One region of the Janthinobacterium sp. GW821-FHT03C08 genome, then DNA from elsewhere that is predicted to be linked to it. Evidence: predicted binding sites of a transcription regulator. Region 1 holds the regulator's gene; each other region holds the start of a gene.
The links. Region 1 encodes FNR, which switches genes on or off when oxygen is low (the NO sensors DNR and NnrR bind a similar motif). Its sites were predicted from a motif close to TTGATNNNNATCAA; they were not measured.

Region 1 (4,030 bases):
GGCGCGCCTCGATCTTGGAAAAATCGAGCACATCGTTGAGGATGCCCAACAGGGACTGCCCCGCCACGCGTACCATGGTCAGGTACTTGCGCTGTTCGATGTTGAGCTTGGTATTTCCCAACAGATACACCATGCCCAGCACGGCGTTCAGGGGCGTGCGGATTTCATGGCTCATGTTGGCGACGAAGTCGCTCTTGGCGCGGTTGGCCGCCTCGGCGCGGTCGCGTTCCTGCTCCAGCTCCAGGGCGCGCGTCTCGACCTCCTGCTGCAGCCGGTCGCGCTCGCTCATCAGGCCGTTGAACGCCTCCGTCAGTTCGCCGATCTCGTCGCGCTGCTGCACCGGCACGGGGGTAAAGCGCTTGCCCGAGGCGCGCAGGGACAGCAGCGTGTCGCGCAGGCGCACCAGGGGCGACAGCAGGCGCACGGTCACCCAGCCCAGCACGGCCGCGGCCAGCAGCGAGGCGCAGATGCTCCACAGCACCAGGCGCGACAGCACGCCGTCGAATGGTTCGAAGGCATCGGCCACGGGCAGCGAGGCGGCCAGCAGCCAGTTCACCGACTTCAAGCGCTTGAAGCTGTTGACGCCCGTGATGCCGCGGCTGTTGGTGCTGACCATGCTGCCTTCGCCGTCTTCCTTGAGCAGCTGCGTGGTGACGACGTTGGCGCCCGCCGCGCGCGGCTGCAGCAAACGGCTGGGGTCGGGATGCAGCACGTAGCGGGGCACGGCTTCGCGCGTGAGGATGAAAAAATAGCCGCTCTTGCCCACCTTGGCCGTGCGCAAACGCCCCAGCATGTTGTCCTTGTACAGGCGCAGCACGCCGATGACGATGCCGGCCACCTCGCCGTTGTTGTCCAGCACGGGGGCGACCATCTGCACGATGGGCAAATGGCTGGTCTTGCCCAGCATCGGTTCCGTGATCATGGCCTGCTTGGTGCGCATGACGGTCTGGAAATAGCCGCGGTCGGCTACGTCGGTGCCGTTGCGCCCCTGCACCTCGGGCACGTTGGCCACCACCTTGCCCTGCGTATCGAGCACGAGCACGTCGTCGAACAGGGCCAGCATGGTGCGCTGCGTGTAGTAGTCACGCAATGCGCCGGCGTCGGCCATCAGGGCGGGCGGCTGGTGGCGCGCCGTCTGGGTGACGATGTCGAGCAGCATGGCCAGCTTGTCGTCGAGTTCCTCGGCCGTGCGCTCGATCAGCGCCGTTTGCTGGCTCAGCAGCACTTGCGTGAAATCGTCGCGCATGTGCTTGACCTGCACCACGGTGACCACGGCGATCATGGCGATCGAGGTCAGGCTGGTGGCCAGCGCGACTTTTGCTTTAATGCCGAGAGGCTTCATGATTTCCTTTGAGTACCCGGAGGCACAGGCGGCAGATAATGCTGTCAGGAATTTTCCTATCAATACTTCAACTTGGCAAGCGCAGGCCGCGTAATTTTCCGCGCTGGAACGGGCTTTTGACGATGTTGCCATAAAATTAAATGCCGGACGTCGTTTATTCAGCGAAATTACGGTGAATTGCCGTGAAATTGGCACATGGCAACGCACTATGCAGTAAACTTGTTATTGCATTTTCTAAAAGGGTCTGACATGACAGAAGCGCTACTCTCTCCAGCCGTGCCCGCCGTGAACGTGGAAGCGTTGCGTGCGCGCTGCTCGACGTGCAGCATGCATCAATTGTGCCTGCCGATGGGACTCGACGTGGGCGACATGGACCGGCTCGACCAGATCATCGGCCGCCGCCGCAAGGTCGCGCGCGGCGCCTCGCTGTTCCGCATCGGCGACTCGTTCCAGAACCTGTACGCCATCCGCCTGGGCCACTTCAAGACGTACCAGATCAATCCAGGCGGCGAAGAACAGGTGACGGGTTTCCAGATGGCTGGCGAACTGCTGGGCATGGACGCCATCAGCGCCGACCGCCACCACTGCAATGCCGTGGCGCTGGAAGACAGCGAAGTGTGTGAAATCCCGTTTTCCAGCCTGGAACAATTGCTGGGCAATATGCCCACGCTGCTGCGGCATTTCCATCGCATGATGAGCCAGGAAATCACGCGCGAGCAAAGCGTGATGCTGTTGCTGGGCAATATGCAGGCGACGCAGCGCTTTGCCGCCTTCATCGTCAACCTGGCGTCGCGCTACGAGGCGCGGGGCTACTCGGGCAGCAAGTTCCAGCTGCGCATGTCGCGCGAGGAAATCGGCAATTACCTGGGACTGACCATCGAGAGCGTCAGCCGTTTATTGTCGAAATTCAAGAAGGAAGGCTGGCTGCGCGTCTCTAATCGCGAAATTGAAATCCTGCAGCCCGCGAAATTGAAAGCCATTACGGCCGGCACGGATACTTGTAAATAGGCCTACAGTTCCTCGTCCGCGTGCAGCGCGATGCTGCGCTGCAGGGGCCAGGTCCAGATGCCGGACAGGCGCCATTCGCGCTTGTCGTTTTCCACCAGCACCTGCCAGCGGCTGCGCTCGAGCATCGGCAGGGCCACCGAGAAATTGCCGGCCGCATCGGGCTGCACCAGCAGCCTGATATCCTTCTCCGGCAACGTCGCATGCGCCAGGTGCAGCTGCAAGGGCGCCTGGTAAGCCTTGCCGAAGCTGTGCACGGCGCCGCTCAGGCGCGCCTGCGCCACGTCGTAGGACAGGCGCGTATCCATCGCCAGGTTGCTGGCAACCGTATCGCGCCGCAAGTCCTGGTTGATGGCCTTGCCCTGCTTGTAATAATCGCCCACCACCAGCGCGTCCGGCTGCGTAAACGCGATATACGCCATGCAGCTGCCGACGACGACGGACAGGCCGGGGCCGACCATCAGCAGCCATGGCCAGCGATGCTTGTACCAGGGCGCCACGGGGGCTTGCAGTTTCAGACTGTCGGACATTTTATTCTCCTGTTTAAGCGGCCAATCCCCATGCGGGGATTGGCCTTCCTACATTACCGCGGCACGATGAACACCGCGTTTTCCCGCACATGCAGCGACGGGTCGTCCAGCGATTGCAGTTCGATGGCAATCTTGTTCGAGCCCTTCTCGCCCACGCCGTGCGGCACGCGCAGGCGGATGGGCCAGCCCAGGGTTTCCGTCGGCTGCAGGGTCACTTCGTCGCGCGTCAGCAGGGTCAGGCCCGGCAGGCCGGAGACGCTGATCCTGAAATGCTGGCTTTGCTCCGAGGTGTTCATGATCTGCAGGCGGTAGACGTTCTCGATCATGCCGTCTTCCACTTCGCGTCCCATGGAGCCGCGGTCGCGGATCACGTCCATTTTCAATGGCGTGCGCAGGGCCAGCGAGGTACACACGGCGATGATGATCAGGGCCAGGATGGACGTGTAGATCAGCACGCGCGGGCGCATGGCGCGCCGGCGGATCTGCTGCGAGTTGAAGTTGTTTTCCATCGCATGGTCGGTACTGTAGCGTACCAGGCCACGGGGCCGGTCGACCTTGTCCATCACGCTGTTGCAGGCATCCACGCAGGCGGCGCAGCCGATGCATTCATACTGCAGGCCGTTGCGGATATCGATGCCGGTCGGACACACCTGCACGCACAGGGTGCAGTCGATGCAGTCGCCCAGCTTGGCATCGGGCGCCTTCTTGTTCAGCGCGCCGCGCGGTTCGCCCCGCTTGGCATCGTAGGTGATGATCAGGGTATCCTGGTCGAACATGGCGCTCTGGAAGCGCGCGTAGGGGCACATGTACTTGCACACCTGCTCGCGCAGCCAGCCCGCGTTGCCGTAGGTTGCCAGGCTGTAGAACAAGACCCAGAACCATTCCCAGGGACCGAAATTGAGGGTGGTCACCGCCTGCGCCAGTTCCTTGATCGGCGTGAAGTAGCCGACAAAGGTAAAGCCCGTCCACAGGGCGATGGCGCCCCACACCAGGTGCTTGGCCGTCTTCTTGAACGCCTTGCGCAGGGACGGACCCTGCTTGTCGAGGGCCATGCGCGCGCTGCGCGTGCCCTCGATGTGGCGTTCGACCCACAGGAAGATTTCCGTGTATACCGTTTGCGGGCAAGAGAACCCGCACCATACCCGCCCGGCAA
Region 2 (4,030 bases), on a different contig from region 1:
GTCAGGGCGACCAGCAGGGCCAGCGCGGCCAGCGGCACGTCCAGCGCCTGCTGCTGCACCAGCGCGGCCACGGCCAGCAGCACGCCGGAAAGTAGCGCGCTGCCGGCCACGCCATACGCGGCGCCGGCGGACGTTTCCAGGCGCTGCAGGGCAACATCGGCGTACGCCAGCGAGCGGTCTATCTGCGCCAGCGCGGCGCACTGGGCATCGATGCGTCCGGCCATCACCAGGTCCGTCTGGCCCGCCACCAGGTCGATGGTGCCGGAGCGCAATTTTTCGATGGCGCGCGAGCGCACGATGGCGGGGCGGCGCGCGCGGCGGGCCACCAGCCAGCCGATGCCGCCGCCGGCGGCCAGCAGCCATGCGGCCACGCCGACACCCAGCTGCCACCGCATGACGCCCAGCGCCACGCCCGCCAGCAGGGCCGCGCACAGGGCCGTGAAGGCGGGCACCAGCAGGCGCAGATACAGCGATTCGAGGGCGTCGATGTCGGCCGTCAGGCGGAACAGCAGCTTGGCGGGCTGGCGCAGCAGGCGGCTGGCCGCCTCGGGACGCGACCAGCCACGGAACAGCTGCACGCGGATATGCGCCAGCGCGGCAAACGTGGCGTCGTGCGTGACGAGGCGCTCCGCGTAGCGCGAACCCGTGCGGCCGATGGCCAGCAGGCGGATGCCGGCCGATGGTCCGAATACGTCGAAGACGATGGCCGTCGAGGCGTGCAGGCCGGCAACCGAGGTGGCCGTGATGAACCAGCCGGACAGGCCCAGCAAGGCCATGCCGGCCACCGCCGTCAGGGCCGCCAGCACGGCGCCCGCGATCAGCTTGCCGGGTTGGGCCAGCAGCAACTGGCGCAGGACGGGATTGAGTAGCCGTGAATTGTTCATGCGCGCAACTCCTGTGACTGCGCCCGGGCATCGACCAGCACGGTGCGCTGCAGGCGGCCGGCCAGCACGGGGTCGTGCGTGGCGACAAGCATCGTCTTGCCTTGCGCCAGGGCCAGCAGGGCATCCGTCACGCGGGCCGCCGTTTCGCTGTCCAGGTGGGCAGTCGGCTCATCGACGAGCAGCACGTCCGCATGCGGATGCAGGGCCACGCGGGCCAGGGCCAGGCGCACGGCTTCGCCGCCCGACAAACCCTGCCCCCCGTCGCTGAGCATGACGGCCGGCTGCGCCTGCGCCACCTGTGCCAGGTCGGCCAGGTGCAGCGCCTGCGTGACTTGCGCGGTGCTGGCGTCCGCGCGGCCCAGGGTCACGTTCTGGCTGACGGAAGCGGCAAACACGTGGGGCCGCTGGCCCATCCACGCCATGCGCTGGCGCAAGGTGTTCACGCTGGCATCGTTCAGGCGCACGCCGCCGATGCGGATCTCGCCGCCGCCGGCAGGCAGCAGGCCGGCCAGCAAGGATAACAAGGTGGTCTTGCCCGCGCCGCTGGCGCCCAGCAGGGCCACGTGTTCGCCGGGACGCACATGCAGGTCGAAGCCGTCGAACACGGGCGCCTCGCCGGGATGGGCAAACGATAATTGATGAATGTCAATGCCAGGCGCCGCTGCCACAGCCATGGCGGCGGCGGAAACGGCGGCGACAGCCACCTGGGCGCCGGGCAGCGGCACGCCATCGGCCGCCAGGTCGTGCAGGCCGGCCAGGCCCGCTTCGCCGGCCGCCTTGTCGTGCCAGACGGCGGCCAGTTCGCGCAGCGGCTCGAAGAAGGCGGGCGCCAGCAGCAGGATGAACAGGCCTTGCCCCAGGCTCAGCTCCCTGCCCCAGGTGCCGAAATGAATGCTGCCCAGGAGGGAAAAACCGATGTAGGCGGCCACCATGGCGACACCAAGGGCGGAAAACAGTTCCAGCACGGCGGACGATAAAAAGGCGATGCGCAAGACCACCATCGTGCGCCGGCGCACGGATTGCGACGAGGCAGCGAGCCGTTCGGCCGTGGCGTCGACGGCGCCCAGCGCGCGCAGGGTGGCCAGGCCGCGCAGGCGGTCCAGCAGAAAGGCGTTCATGCTGCCCATTTCCACCATCTGCGCGCGGCTGGCCGCCTGCGCGCCCATGCCCACGAGGGCCATGAAGACGGGAATCAGCGGTGCGGCGATGAGCAGGATCAGGGCGGCGATCCACGACAGGGGCGCCACCACGGCGAGGATGACGAGCGGCACGAGCAGCACCTTCCAGCGCGCCGGCCGGTAGCGCACCAGGTAGGGCACGATGGCCTCGGCCTGCTCGGCCATGACGCTGGCCGCCTGGCCCGACTGGGCGCGCTGGCGGTCCAGCGGCGAACGGCGGGCCAGCGCCTGCGCCACATGCGCGCGCAGGGTCGACAGGTGGGCGCGCGCCGCGCCGTACATGCGCCGCGCGCCCCACGCCTCGGCCGCGGCCCTGAGCACGCCCAGCAGCAACACGCCGGCCGCCGGCGCCAGCGCGGCGCGCCAGCCGGCGCCATCGAACATGGCTTGCACAGCCCGTGCCAGCAAGGCCGCCTGGGGCAGCCACAGCAAGGCGGCGCTCCCCTGCACCAGGCTGGCAATACGGGGAAGGACAAAGCGGGGCAAGGACAAGGGGGCAGTCGACATATTTTATACTTCTTGAGTTTTCAGAATTTTCTGTAAATTCGATTTTTTGTATAATACTGCGAAACATGACATATATCAATTGACCCGGCCAGTATGCCGTGAAAAAATCCAAACACTTATGAAAACTCAAAATATCCAAATGACGCCGCTGATCCTGACCTTCGTCAGCCATTTTGGCGAGATGGGCAGTCGCTGGGGCTTCAACCGCACCGTGGGCCAAGTGTACGCGCTGCTGTTTGTCGCCGAGCATCCCCTGCACGCGGATGAAATTGCGGAGCACCTGAGTTTTTCGCGCTCGAACGTGAGCATCGGCCTGAAGGAATTGCAGGGCTGGGGCCTGATCCGCCAGTCGCGCATTCCCGGCGACCGGCGCGAGTATTTTTCCTCGCTGGGCGATGTCTGGCAAATCTTCCGCGTGGTGGCCGCCGAGCGGCGCCGCCGCGAAGTGGCGCCCACCCTGACGGTGCTGCGCGAATCGCTGCTGGCGCCGGCCACGGAAGCCGTGGACCAGTACGCGCAGGAGCGCATGCGTGAAATGTATGAACTGGTTGACCTGGCCAATACCTGGTTCGACGACTTGCAGCGCCTGTCGCCCGAATCGATGGCGCAGTTGATGAAAATGGGTGCCAAGGTACAGAAATTGCTCAACGCCAAGGATCGCCTGTTCGGCGTCGGCAACAACAGCGACTGACCCCCTCCCCTGCGCTACAGACAGCCGCCGGCACGGCCCGGCGCGGATAGCCACGCCCCCTACCCCGCCTCGCCGGCTCAATCGGACATAGCCGTATGCGATGTTATCAACTTTGCCAATAGCATTATTTAAATTGTATTAATTTATATCAAGACTAAGCTTGCATATGCGTACTCACTACGCGCAGCAAACTGGCAATGGGATGACCTCCCCGGCATGCAGGGATGCGTCCCGACGCAATGAAGCGACTGTCTCAAGCACAAGGGGATTTCCATGAAAAACATCAAGAGCATTACACTCAAGACATCCATGCTGGCAGCAATAGCCGTCCTGGCCGGCACGGCGCAAGCGGCCACGTGGGTGGACGTGGGACCGGCCAGCGGTTTCGTCATCGCCGGCAGCACCGTGACCTACTCGCCATCGCCGGCGCTGCAGGTAAAGTATTATGACGATAATCTGGTGCCGCAGAGTCCCTCCGACATCCAGGGCTATATCAATGGCGTGTTCGGCACCAGCCTGGGCGCCGCCGTCTCGTTTTGCGACAATCCCACCTCGGGCTGCACCGCCGGCACCACGGCCGGCCTGAGCGGGGGCGTCAACTCCTATACGAGCGCGGCCGCCTATGACTACCTGGCCATCCACTTCGGCCAGGGCGAGCTGGTATTCCACTGGGCCACGCCCGTGGCTGCCGGCAGCACCTTCACGGTGGCGGGCCTGCCCAAGGACCTGAGCAACTACAGGGCCTTCACTTCCGCCGTGCCGGAACCTGA
Region 3 (4,030 bases), on a different contig from region 1:
TGCTTGTTGCTGCGCCCGGCGGGCAGGATGCTCAGGTTGGCCACGTTGGTTTTCAGGATCACGTCGGCCATGGCCAGCTGCGGGTCGAGCAGCACGTCCATCAGGCCCGGTTCCGGCGCCAGGCCCAGCACTTTCAGCACGGACGGGCGCGCCACGTCGGCGTCGACCAGCAGCACCGTGATATCCATTTCCATGGCGATGCTCATGGCCAGGTTGACGGCGCAGTAGGTCTTGCCCTCGCCGGGCATGGCGCTGGTGACGACGACGAGGTTGCCGTGGCGGATGGCCTCGGCGCCGCCGGCCCGCGCCAGGCGCAGCAGGGGGCGCTTGATGATGCGGAAATCCTCGGCCACGGAACTGCGCCCGCCGTCGTGCGTGAGCATGCCCTGTTCCTGCAGCCGGGCCAGGTTCAGGGGCCGGTATCGGGGCGACAGCTGCGCCGCCGCGGATGGGGCGTCCGTGCCGTAGGGCACGCTGGCCTCGGCCACGCCCAGGATGACAGGCTCCTGCCTGCCGTTGTCGCCGTCCTTGCTGCTCATCGTCGCTCCCGTGGCGTGGTCTAGAATTTGAGCTGCACGGCCGTCATGATGCCGCCGTACAGCAGGAACAGGCTGCCCAGGCAGGCGCCGAAGGCGTAGCGGGCGCGGCGCCGGCGCACCTGCTGCTGCGCCGTCCAGTTCATCGATACCGTGCCCAGCACGTTCAAGCCCGTCGCGTCGCGCAGCTCGGCCGGGCTGAGGAAGGTGGGGCGCACCTGGCTGATCAGCAGGGCCGTGGCGATGCCCGCCACCAGGGCCGCGCCCAGCGCAGCACTGAACAGCATCAGGCGGTTCGGGCCGACGGGCTTGTACTGCACCGTGGGCGGATCGATGATCTTGAAGGCCATCATGTCGGTGGTGGAACTGAGTTCGCCCGACAGCTTGGCCGCCTCGCGCCGGCCGATCAGCTTTTCATAGTTTTCCTTGTTGATGATGTAGTCGCGGTTCAGCTGGGCCAGCTGCGACTCCACCTCGGGCACGGCATTGCTCTGTGCCAGCAGGCGCTCGTTGCGCGCGCCGTATTCCTGCACGCGGGCGCGGATGGCGGCCACCTTGGCGTCCGCCTCCGTCAGGGCCACCTTCAGCTGCTGCAGCATGGGGCTGTAGTTCTTGCCCGGGTCGCCGGACGCGGCCTTGAGCTTGCTTTCCTCGATCTTGCGCTCTTCCAGCTGGGCGATCAGGCGCTTCGAGGCGATGATGTCGGGATGCAGCTCCGTGAATTGCATGCGCAGGCTGTCGAGGTTCTTGTTGAGCGAGGCGATGCGTTCGTCCAGTTCCGGATTGGTGATGGCTGCCGCGTTCGGTTCCAGGTCCAGCACGGGCTCGTCGCCCTCGATCTGGCTCTGGATGGCCTTGCGCGCCTGTTCCGCCTCCAGCAGTTCCAGCTTGGCATTGTTCAGGCTATCGGACGACATCAGCAGCTGGCTGCCATAGTCGATGCCCTGGCGCGGCAGCAGCAGGTTGTTGCGGATCTTGAATTCCTTGACGAGGTTTTCCGCCGCGCTCAGCTTGTCCTCGTAATTCTTGATCTGCTCGTCGATGAATTGCACCGCCTTTTGCGAATCGCCCTTCTTGCCCTGGAAACTGCCTTCGACGAAGATGGTCAGCAGGCTCTGCACGACGTCGCGCACGAGTTTCGGGTCGCCGCCGCTGTAGCTGATGGTGTAGATGTCGTAGGCATTCGTGCCGGTGATCTTGATGTTGTTCATCAGCTCGTCGAGCCGGGCCTCGTGCTCGCGCACGGTGCGCGTGTCGAGGTCCAGGTCGACCATGCGCATGACGCGCTCCACGTTGGGGCGGCTGAGCAGGGTACGGCTCATGATGGCCACCTGCTGCTCCGCGTTGGGCACGCTGGTCATGCCGGCCATCAGGGGCTTGAGGATGGTTTGCGTATCGACGAACACGCGCGCGCGCGTCTGGTATTCGTCGGGCAGGCTGCTGACCTTGATGAAACCGCCGATGGCCACCAGCCAGGCCACCAGCAGCGCATGCCAGCGGTATTTCCAGATGCCTTTCAGGCTGGAAAGCAGTTGCTGCAGCAATTCCTCCATGGCGCTTCCTTCAGGTAACGGTGCCGGACGGGCGGGGACGCCCGTCCTTGCGGTGCGGATATTGCCTGTTAAGTAAGCAAAGTATAGGGCGACTGCTGAGCAAGATTTCCCAAGATGATTGCTTCTTGATACGCCTCAAGGTTCCCTTGCCGCGTTTTAATAATCATAGGAAGTTCGCGGCCCAGGCTGCTTCTGCGCGGCCGCACGCGCCATCGACCCGAAGAGGCTCCGCATGAACCCGTTTCGCCGTGTCTTCCTACGCAACACGCTGGTCCTGGCGGGCGCCGCCGGCCTGCTGGGTGCCTGCCGCACGCGCTATCCGCTGGCGCCCGCCGACGACAGCGCGCCCATGCACGACTACCTGATCGGGCCGGGCGATTCCGTCAACATCATCGTCTGGCGCAACCCGGAAGTGTCGCTGACGGTGGCCGTGCGGCCCGATGGCAAGATCACCACGCCGCTGGTGGAAGACCTGGCCGCCAGCGGTAAGACGTCGACGCAGCTGGCGCGCGACATCGAGCAAGCCCTGGGCAAGTTCATCCAGCAGCCCGTGGTGACGGTGATCGTGACGAATTTCTCGGGACCGTATGGCGAGCAGATCCGCGTCATCGGCGAGGCGGCCAAGCCGCAGGCCTTGCCATACCGCCTGGGCATGTCTCTGATGGATGTGCTCATCGCCGTGGGCGGCGTCACCGATTTTGCCGCCGGCAACAAGGCCAGCATCATCCGCGTGCGCGAAGGCACGCAGCAGCAGCTGCGCGTGCGGCTCGACGACCTGCTGAAGGATGGCGATATTTCCGCCAACGTCATGATGCGGCCCGGCGATGTCCTGCTGATCCCGGAAAGCTTTTTCTAGGCGCGATGGCAGGCTGTCAAAACAGCACTTATATTTGTCATTTTGTACTTGCGGGCAAATTTCAGCGTGCTATTTTGCTATGAAAACGTAAATTTCTTTTGTTTTTTTAAGCGATAACGGGAACTTCTCCAGTTTTTTGCTTGTCACAAGGCATTGGCTTCAGTCCGTTTCGACGGCGGCCGATGAACGTGAGGACAAGATGAGCTTTGAAGATGAACCCATTATTTCCTTCGACACGCCGGGCACATTCAACGACCTGGTGGTGGGCGAAGGGCAGATCGATCCGGCCATGGAGCACGAGCTCGACCTGCAGCGCTTCCATATCCGCATGGCCAATTCGCGCGGACGGCGCGAGGCGGCCAGTTTGCTGATCCGCAAGATGTACGGCTGGCGCGGCTATGCCGTTGATCCCGGCATCGCGCATGCGCTCAACAAGATCACCCTGTTCGCGGAAACGGCGGGCACCACCGTCGGCACCATGACCCTGTGCCTGGACAACGACGAGACGGGCTTGCCCGCCGATGAAAACTTCCGCGACAAGCTCGACGACCTGCGCGAGCAGGGACGGCGCCTGTGCGAACCGTCGCGCCTGGCCATCGACAAGGGCGTGAGCAAGCGGGTGTTCGCGGCGCTGATTCATATTTCTTATATCTATGCCCATAATATCCACGGCTTTACTGACTACGTGATCGAAGTCAATCCGCGCCACGTGGTGTTTTACAAGCGCATGCTCGGTTTCAAGGACTTCGGCGGCGAGCGCGAGTGTACGCGCGTGGGGGCGCCGGCCGTGCTGCTGCGGCTGGACCTCGACTACATGGGCGCCCAGATCCGCAAGTACGGCGGCCTGATGGAACAGCATGGGGGTGAACGGTCGTTTTACCCCTTTTTTTTTCCAACATGGGATGAGCCTGGCATTACCGACCGCCTGCGGCAGGGGCGCGACTGATGCCTCATTTATTTTTCAGCAAGAGTTCCTGCATGTAGCTGCCGGGAATGGCATACGTGATGCCGCTGGGCGCGCTGATGGCCGTCTCTTTCAAGCCCTTGACGTAGACCATGTTGACGATGCCGTAGACGACGCCCGT
Region 4 (4,030 bases), on a different contig from region 1:
AGGGTCAGGCGCACCAGCGCGCGGTTCTTCGGCGTGGCCGGCGCGCAGAACACCGCGCCGTAGATGCCGTGCCGTTCCAGCGCCTTGCGCAGGATCAAGGTATCGGGTTCGCTGCCCGCTTCCAGCGCGATGATCTGTTCCGTGCCGTCGCTGACGTTGTAGCCAAGGTCGGCCAGGCCCTGGCGCAGCAGCACGCTGTGGCGGCGCAGGGCGGCGCGGCGGCCATCGGCGGCGCGGATGAAGTCGAGCGCCGCGTCGAACCACGCCAGCTCGTGCTCCAGCAGGCAGGAACTGAAGATGGCGGGCCGCGAGGCGGACAGGAAGTAGCCCTTGAAGCGGGCCGAGCAGGTGATCAACCCGGCGCGGCCCGCGAAGGCCTTGGCCAGCGACGCCGTGCGGAAGTGCACCCGGTCGGCCAGGCCCAGCTCCACCACCAGCCCCGCGCCCTGCGGGCCGTGCGTGCCCAGCGAGTGCGACTCGTCGACGATGAGCATGCTGCCGCTGCGCTCGGCGATCTCCACCATCTGCAGCAGGGGCGCCACGCTGCCGTTGGTGCTGTACAGCGCATCGACGACGATGATGCCGGGGCCATGCTTGTCGAGCTGGCGCTGCAGGTGGGCGCCATCGTTGTGCAGGAAGGCCACGGGCACGGCCTGCGCCGACTGCACGCCCTCCCACAGCGAGGCATGCGCCTGCATGTCCAGGTAGACGGGGATGCCGGGGCCGGCCAGGCTTTGCAGCAAGCCCACGTTGGCGGCCCAGCCGGACTGCGCCAGCACGCAGGCCCCGCTGCCGAGAAAATCGGCGAACCGCTGTTCCAGGCGATGCTGGCGGCTGCCTTCCTGCAGGAACACGGACGACATCAGCATGGCGCCGCCGCCCTGCAGGACGCGGGCCTGGGCCGCCAGCAGGCCCGGCTCGCCGGCGATGTTCAGGTAATCATTACCAGCCAGCATGACTGCGCCGGCCGGCACGGCTTGCCATTCATGCAAGTGTTCGCCGCCGAGCAGCTTGTCGATGCGTTCGACGTAGTGCTCGTCCATGCGCGCGCGCACGAAGGCGGGCAGCTGCTGTTCGGCGGAGATGGCAGGCGATGGCAGGGGAAAAATGGCGTTCGGCATAAGGACTCCTGATTGGTTGCGGTGGGAACTACCGCGTCCAACATGCGCGAGCCATTCGGCAAGAGATTGATCCATCTCAACAGTTGTGGCGATATGCATCTTTTATGGGAGGAACACGCCGATCATGTTGCATTGATACGCCTCAACGAAGTGTCCCCCATCATGAAGCATGTGCAGTCCCCTTCCGACAAACGCTGGCAAGGCAGGCTGCTCCAGCCTTTCCTGCATTTCCACGATGCCATCGAACACATGCCCATCCGCCGCACCCAGGTGCGCGCGCTGGCCGTCATCGGCGCGCTGGGCATGCCCCTGTACTATGCGCTGTGGCAGCATGTCTTTCCGCAGGAATATGAATCGCCCTTGCTGCGCGCCGTGGCGGCGCTGCTGTTCCTGCCCGCGCTGTGGCCGGGACGCTTCAGCAATACCTGGTTCAGCGTGTACCTGCTGCTGGGGCTGACGTTCGAGCTGCCCTTTTTCTTCACGTATATGTTCCTGATGAACCACGCCTCGACCCTGTGGGTGCATTCGCTGCTGGTGGCCCTGATCGTGCTGTTCCATTTCGATACGCGCATCGCCATGCTGGCCTACCTGGGCGGCACCGTGCTGGCCTGCCTGGCCTTTGCCGTGCGCGGCGACCCGGCCTACCTGCTCAGCCGCGACGTCCTGCAGCAATTGCCCGTGCACTGGTTTACGATTGCCGTCCTGTCCGTCGTCAAGGTGGGCCGCCACGTGGGCGCGCAGGAAAAGCTGGCGGGCCTGGCCGCCGGCCTGGGCAGCGTGGCGCACGAATTGCGCACGCCCCTCGTCAGCGTCGAGGCGAACGTGCGCGGCCTGCAGCGCTGGCTGCAGCGGGGCCTGCCGCCCGGCGCGCCAGGCCAGCCGCCGGACGCGGCCAGCCAGGAAGCGCTGGCGCGCATCCAGTTCGAGGTGCGCCACATGCACCACATGATCGACCTGTTCCTGCTCAGCGCCACGGCCGTCAACCGCAAGCTCGAAGCGATCGAGAACGTGGCCATGCAGGACAGCGTCGCCGCCGTCCTGCGCCGCTATCCGTTCAGCAGCACGGCGCAGCGCGACCTCGTCAAGGTCGACGTGCGGGTCGACTTCACCTTCCACGGGCAGTCCGAGCTGTGCGCGGCGGTCCTGCTGAACCTGCTGCGCAATGCCCTCAAAGGCATCCAGCGGGCCGGCAAGGGCCGCGTGCGCATCATCATCGACGGCGCGCGGCCCGCGCCGCGCCTGCTGTTCATCGACACGGGCTGCGGCATCGCGGCCAGCCGCCTGCCGCTGATCTTCGACCGTTTCTATTCCTATCCGGCGCACAACGGCAGCGGCATCGGCCTGGCCCTGTGCCGGCAAATCCTGCAGGCGTGGCATGCGCGCATCCGCTGCGTGTCGCGCGAAGGCGCGTATGCCATTTTCGTGCTGGAGTTTCCGCCAGCCCCAGCCACGACCCGCTCCAGCCGTTTCCCATCCATCCACCGCGCGAGGTGACGCATGCAACTGCCCGTCTACACCCATCCGACCCTGACCGTGCTGATCGACGACAGCGATTCCTTCCTGAAAAGCCTCGCATTCCAGCTCGATCCCGCGCTGGCGCGCAAGACCTTCCACGACACGAGCACCGCCCTGCGCTGGCTGCAGCAGACGAACCAGCGGGAAGACATGCCCCTGCACGTGAATTTCGACCTGCAGAACCTGGCGCCCCACGATTACAACGTGGCCATCGACCTCGAACGCATCTGGCGCATCAGCGGCCAGGCGCAGCGCTTTGCCATACCGTCCGTGCTGGTGGTCGATTATTCGATGCCGCAGATGAACGGCCTGGAATTCTGCCAGGCCGTGCGCGACCTGCCGTGCAAGAAGATCCTGTTTACGGGGGCGGCCGATGAAAAGATGGCCGTCACGGCCTTCAACCGGGGCTTGATCGACCGCTATATCAAGAAGAGCGACGACGATGCGCTCGACATCCTGGAACAGGAAATCCATGCGCTGCAGCGTGAATTCTTCCTGCAGCAGTCGGACACCGTGCGCGACTTGCTATTGCTGCATGACTATAGTTTCCTGCAAGACGAAGCGCTGGCCGCCGTCGTGCACGAGCTGTGCCGGCTCCACGGCTTCGTCGAATTCTATATTTTCCCGAATCCCAGCGGCATCCTGTTTTTCACGCGCGACGGCCACGCCAGGCTGATGATCATCGAGACGGAACGCAGCCTGCACACGCAGTACGAGATGGCGCGCGACAGCGACGCGCCCGAGTCCTTGCTGCTGGCCCTGCTGGAAATGCGCGTGATCCCGTATTTTTCCGACGCCGACAGCGACGGCATGTATGCGGCCCACATCGGCGAAAACTGGTTCCGCTACTGCGCCGCGCCCACCATCTGCCTGGGCCGCGAAACGTATTTCTGGGCCCTGTTCGACGTGCCGCCACACCAGCTGGGCCAGCCGGTTATGTCCTACGCGCAATTCCTGCGCGCGGGGGCGGGCGACGGCGTCAGCGCGTAGGGAGCCATCAGCCTTCGCGCAGGGTTTGCAGCGGTGGATGTTTCAGCACGTTGCGCAAGCCCAGCCAGCCGCCGGCGATGGCGCACAGGGCGCCGGCCAGCAGGCCGAAGGCCCACACGCCGGGCGCGAAGCTCCAGGCGAACTTGAACTGGTACGTCGCCAGGGCCCAGCCCATGGCGGCCGCACCCGAGGCGGCCAGCAGGCCGGCCAGCGCGCCGACGAGGGAAAACTCGATCAGCTGCGCCTGCGCCAGCTGGCGCCGCGTGGCGCCCAGGGCGCGCAGCAGGCCCGCTTCGCGCGTGCGCTCGTCCTGCGAGCCCATCAGGGCCGCATACAGCACCAGCAAGCCCGACGCCAGGGTGAAGGCAAACAGGAATTCGACGGCCGTCACCACCTGGTCCAGC

Region 2: the regulator FNR is predicted to act here: its motif matches at 2,635-2,648, upstream of cydD (thiol reductant ABC exporter subunit CydD).
Region 3: the regulator FNR is predicted to act here: its motif matches at 2,215-2,228, upstream of AC07VL_RS26430 (XrtA system polysaccharide chain length determinant).
Region 4: the regulator FNR is predicted to act here: its motif matches at 1,188-1,201, upstream of cqsA (alpha-hydroxyketone-type quorum-sensing autoinducer synthase).

What each region holds. Positions count from the first base shown of each region.
Region 1 is NZ_JBWKUP010000009.1:243,506-247,535, forward strand. It holds gene AC07VL_RS15130 (response regulator) at 1-1,342, opposite strand, end outside; gene fnr (fumarate/nitrate reduction transcriptional regulator Fnr) at 1,592-2,350, shown strand; gene AC07VL_RS15140 (FixH family protein) at 2,353-2,877, opposite strand; gene ccoG (cytochrome c oxidase accessory protein CcoG) at 2,931-4,030, opposite strand, start outside.
Region 2 is NZ_JBWKUP010000007.1:133,015-137,044, forward strand. It holds gene AC07VL_RS11540 (amino acid ABC transporter ATP-binding/permease protein) at 1-884, opposite strand, end outside; gene cydD (thiol reductant ABC exporter subunit CydD) at 881-2,569, opposite strand; gene AC07VL_RS11550 (GbsR/MarR family transcriptional regulator) at 2,709-3,260, shown strand; gene AC07VL_RS11555 (PEP-CTERM sorting domain-containing protein) at 3,534-4,030, shown strand, end outside.
Region 3 is NZ_JBWKUP010000026.1:6,100-10,129, forward strand. It holds gene AC07VL_RS26425 (XrtA-associated tyrosine autokinase) at 1-539, opposite strand, end outside; gene AC07VL_RS26430 (XrtA system polysaccharide chain length determinant) at 560-2,089, opposite strand; gene AC07VL_RS26435 (XrtA/PEP-CTERM system exopolysaccharide export protein) at 2,322-2,945, shown strand; gene AC07VL_RS26440 (N-acyl amino acid synthase FeeM domain-containing protein) at 3,145-3,891, shown strand; gene AC07VL_RS26445 (S1 family peptidase) at 3,896-4,030, opposite strand, start outside.
Region 4 is NZ_JBWKUP010000028.1:4,625-8,654, forward strand. It holds gene cqsA (alpha-hydroxyketone-type quorum-sensing autoinducer synthase) at 1-1,121, opposite strand, end outside; gene AC07VL_RS26825 (sensor histidine kinase) at 1,284-2,615, shown strand; gene AC07VL_RS26830 (response regulator) at 2,619-3,626, shown strand; gene AC07VL_RS26835 (ABC transporter permease) at 3,634-4,030, opposite strand, start outside.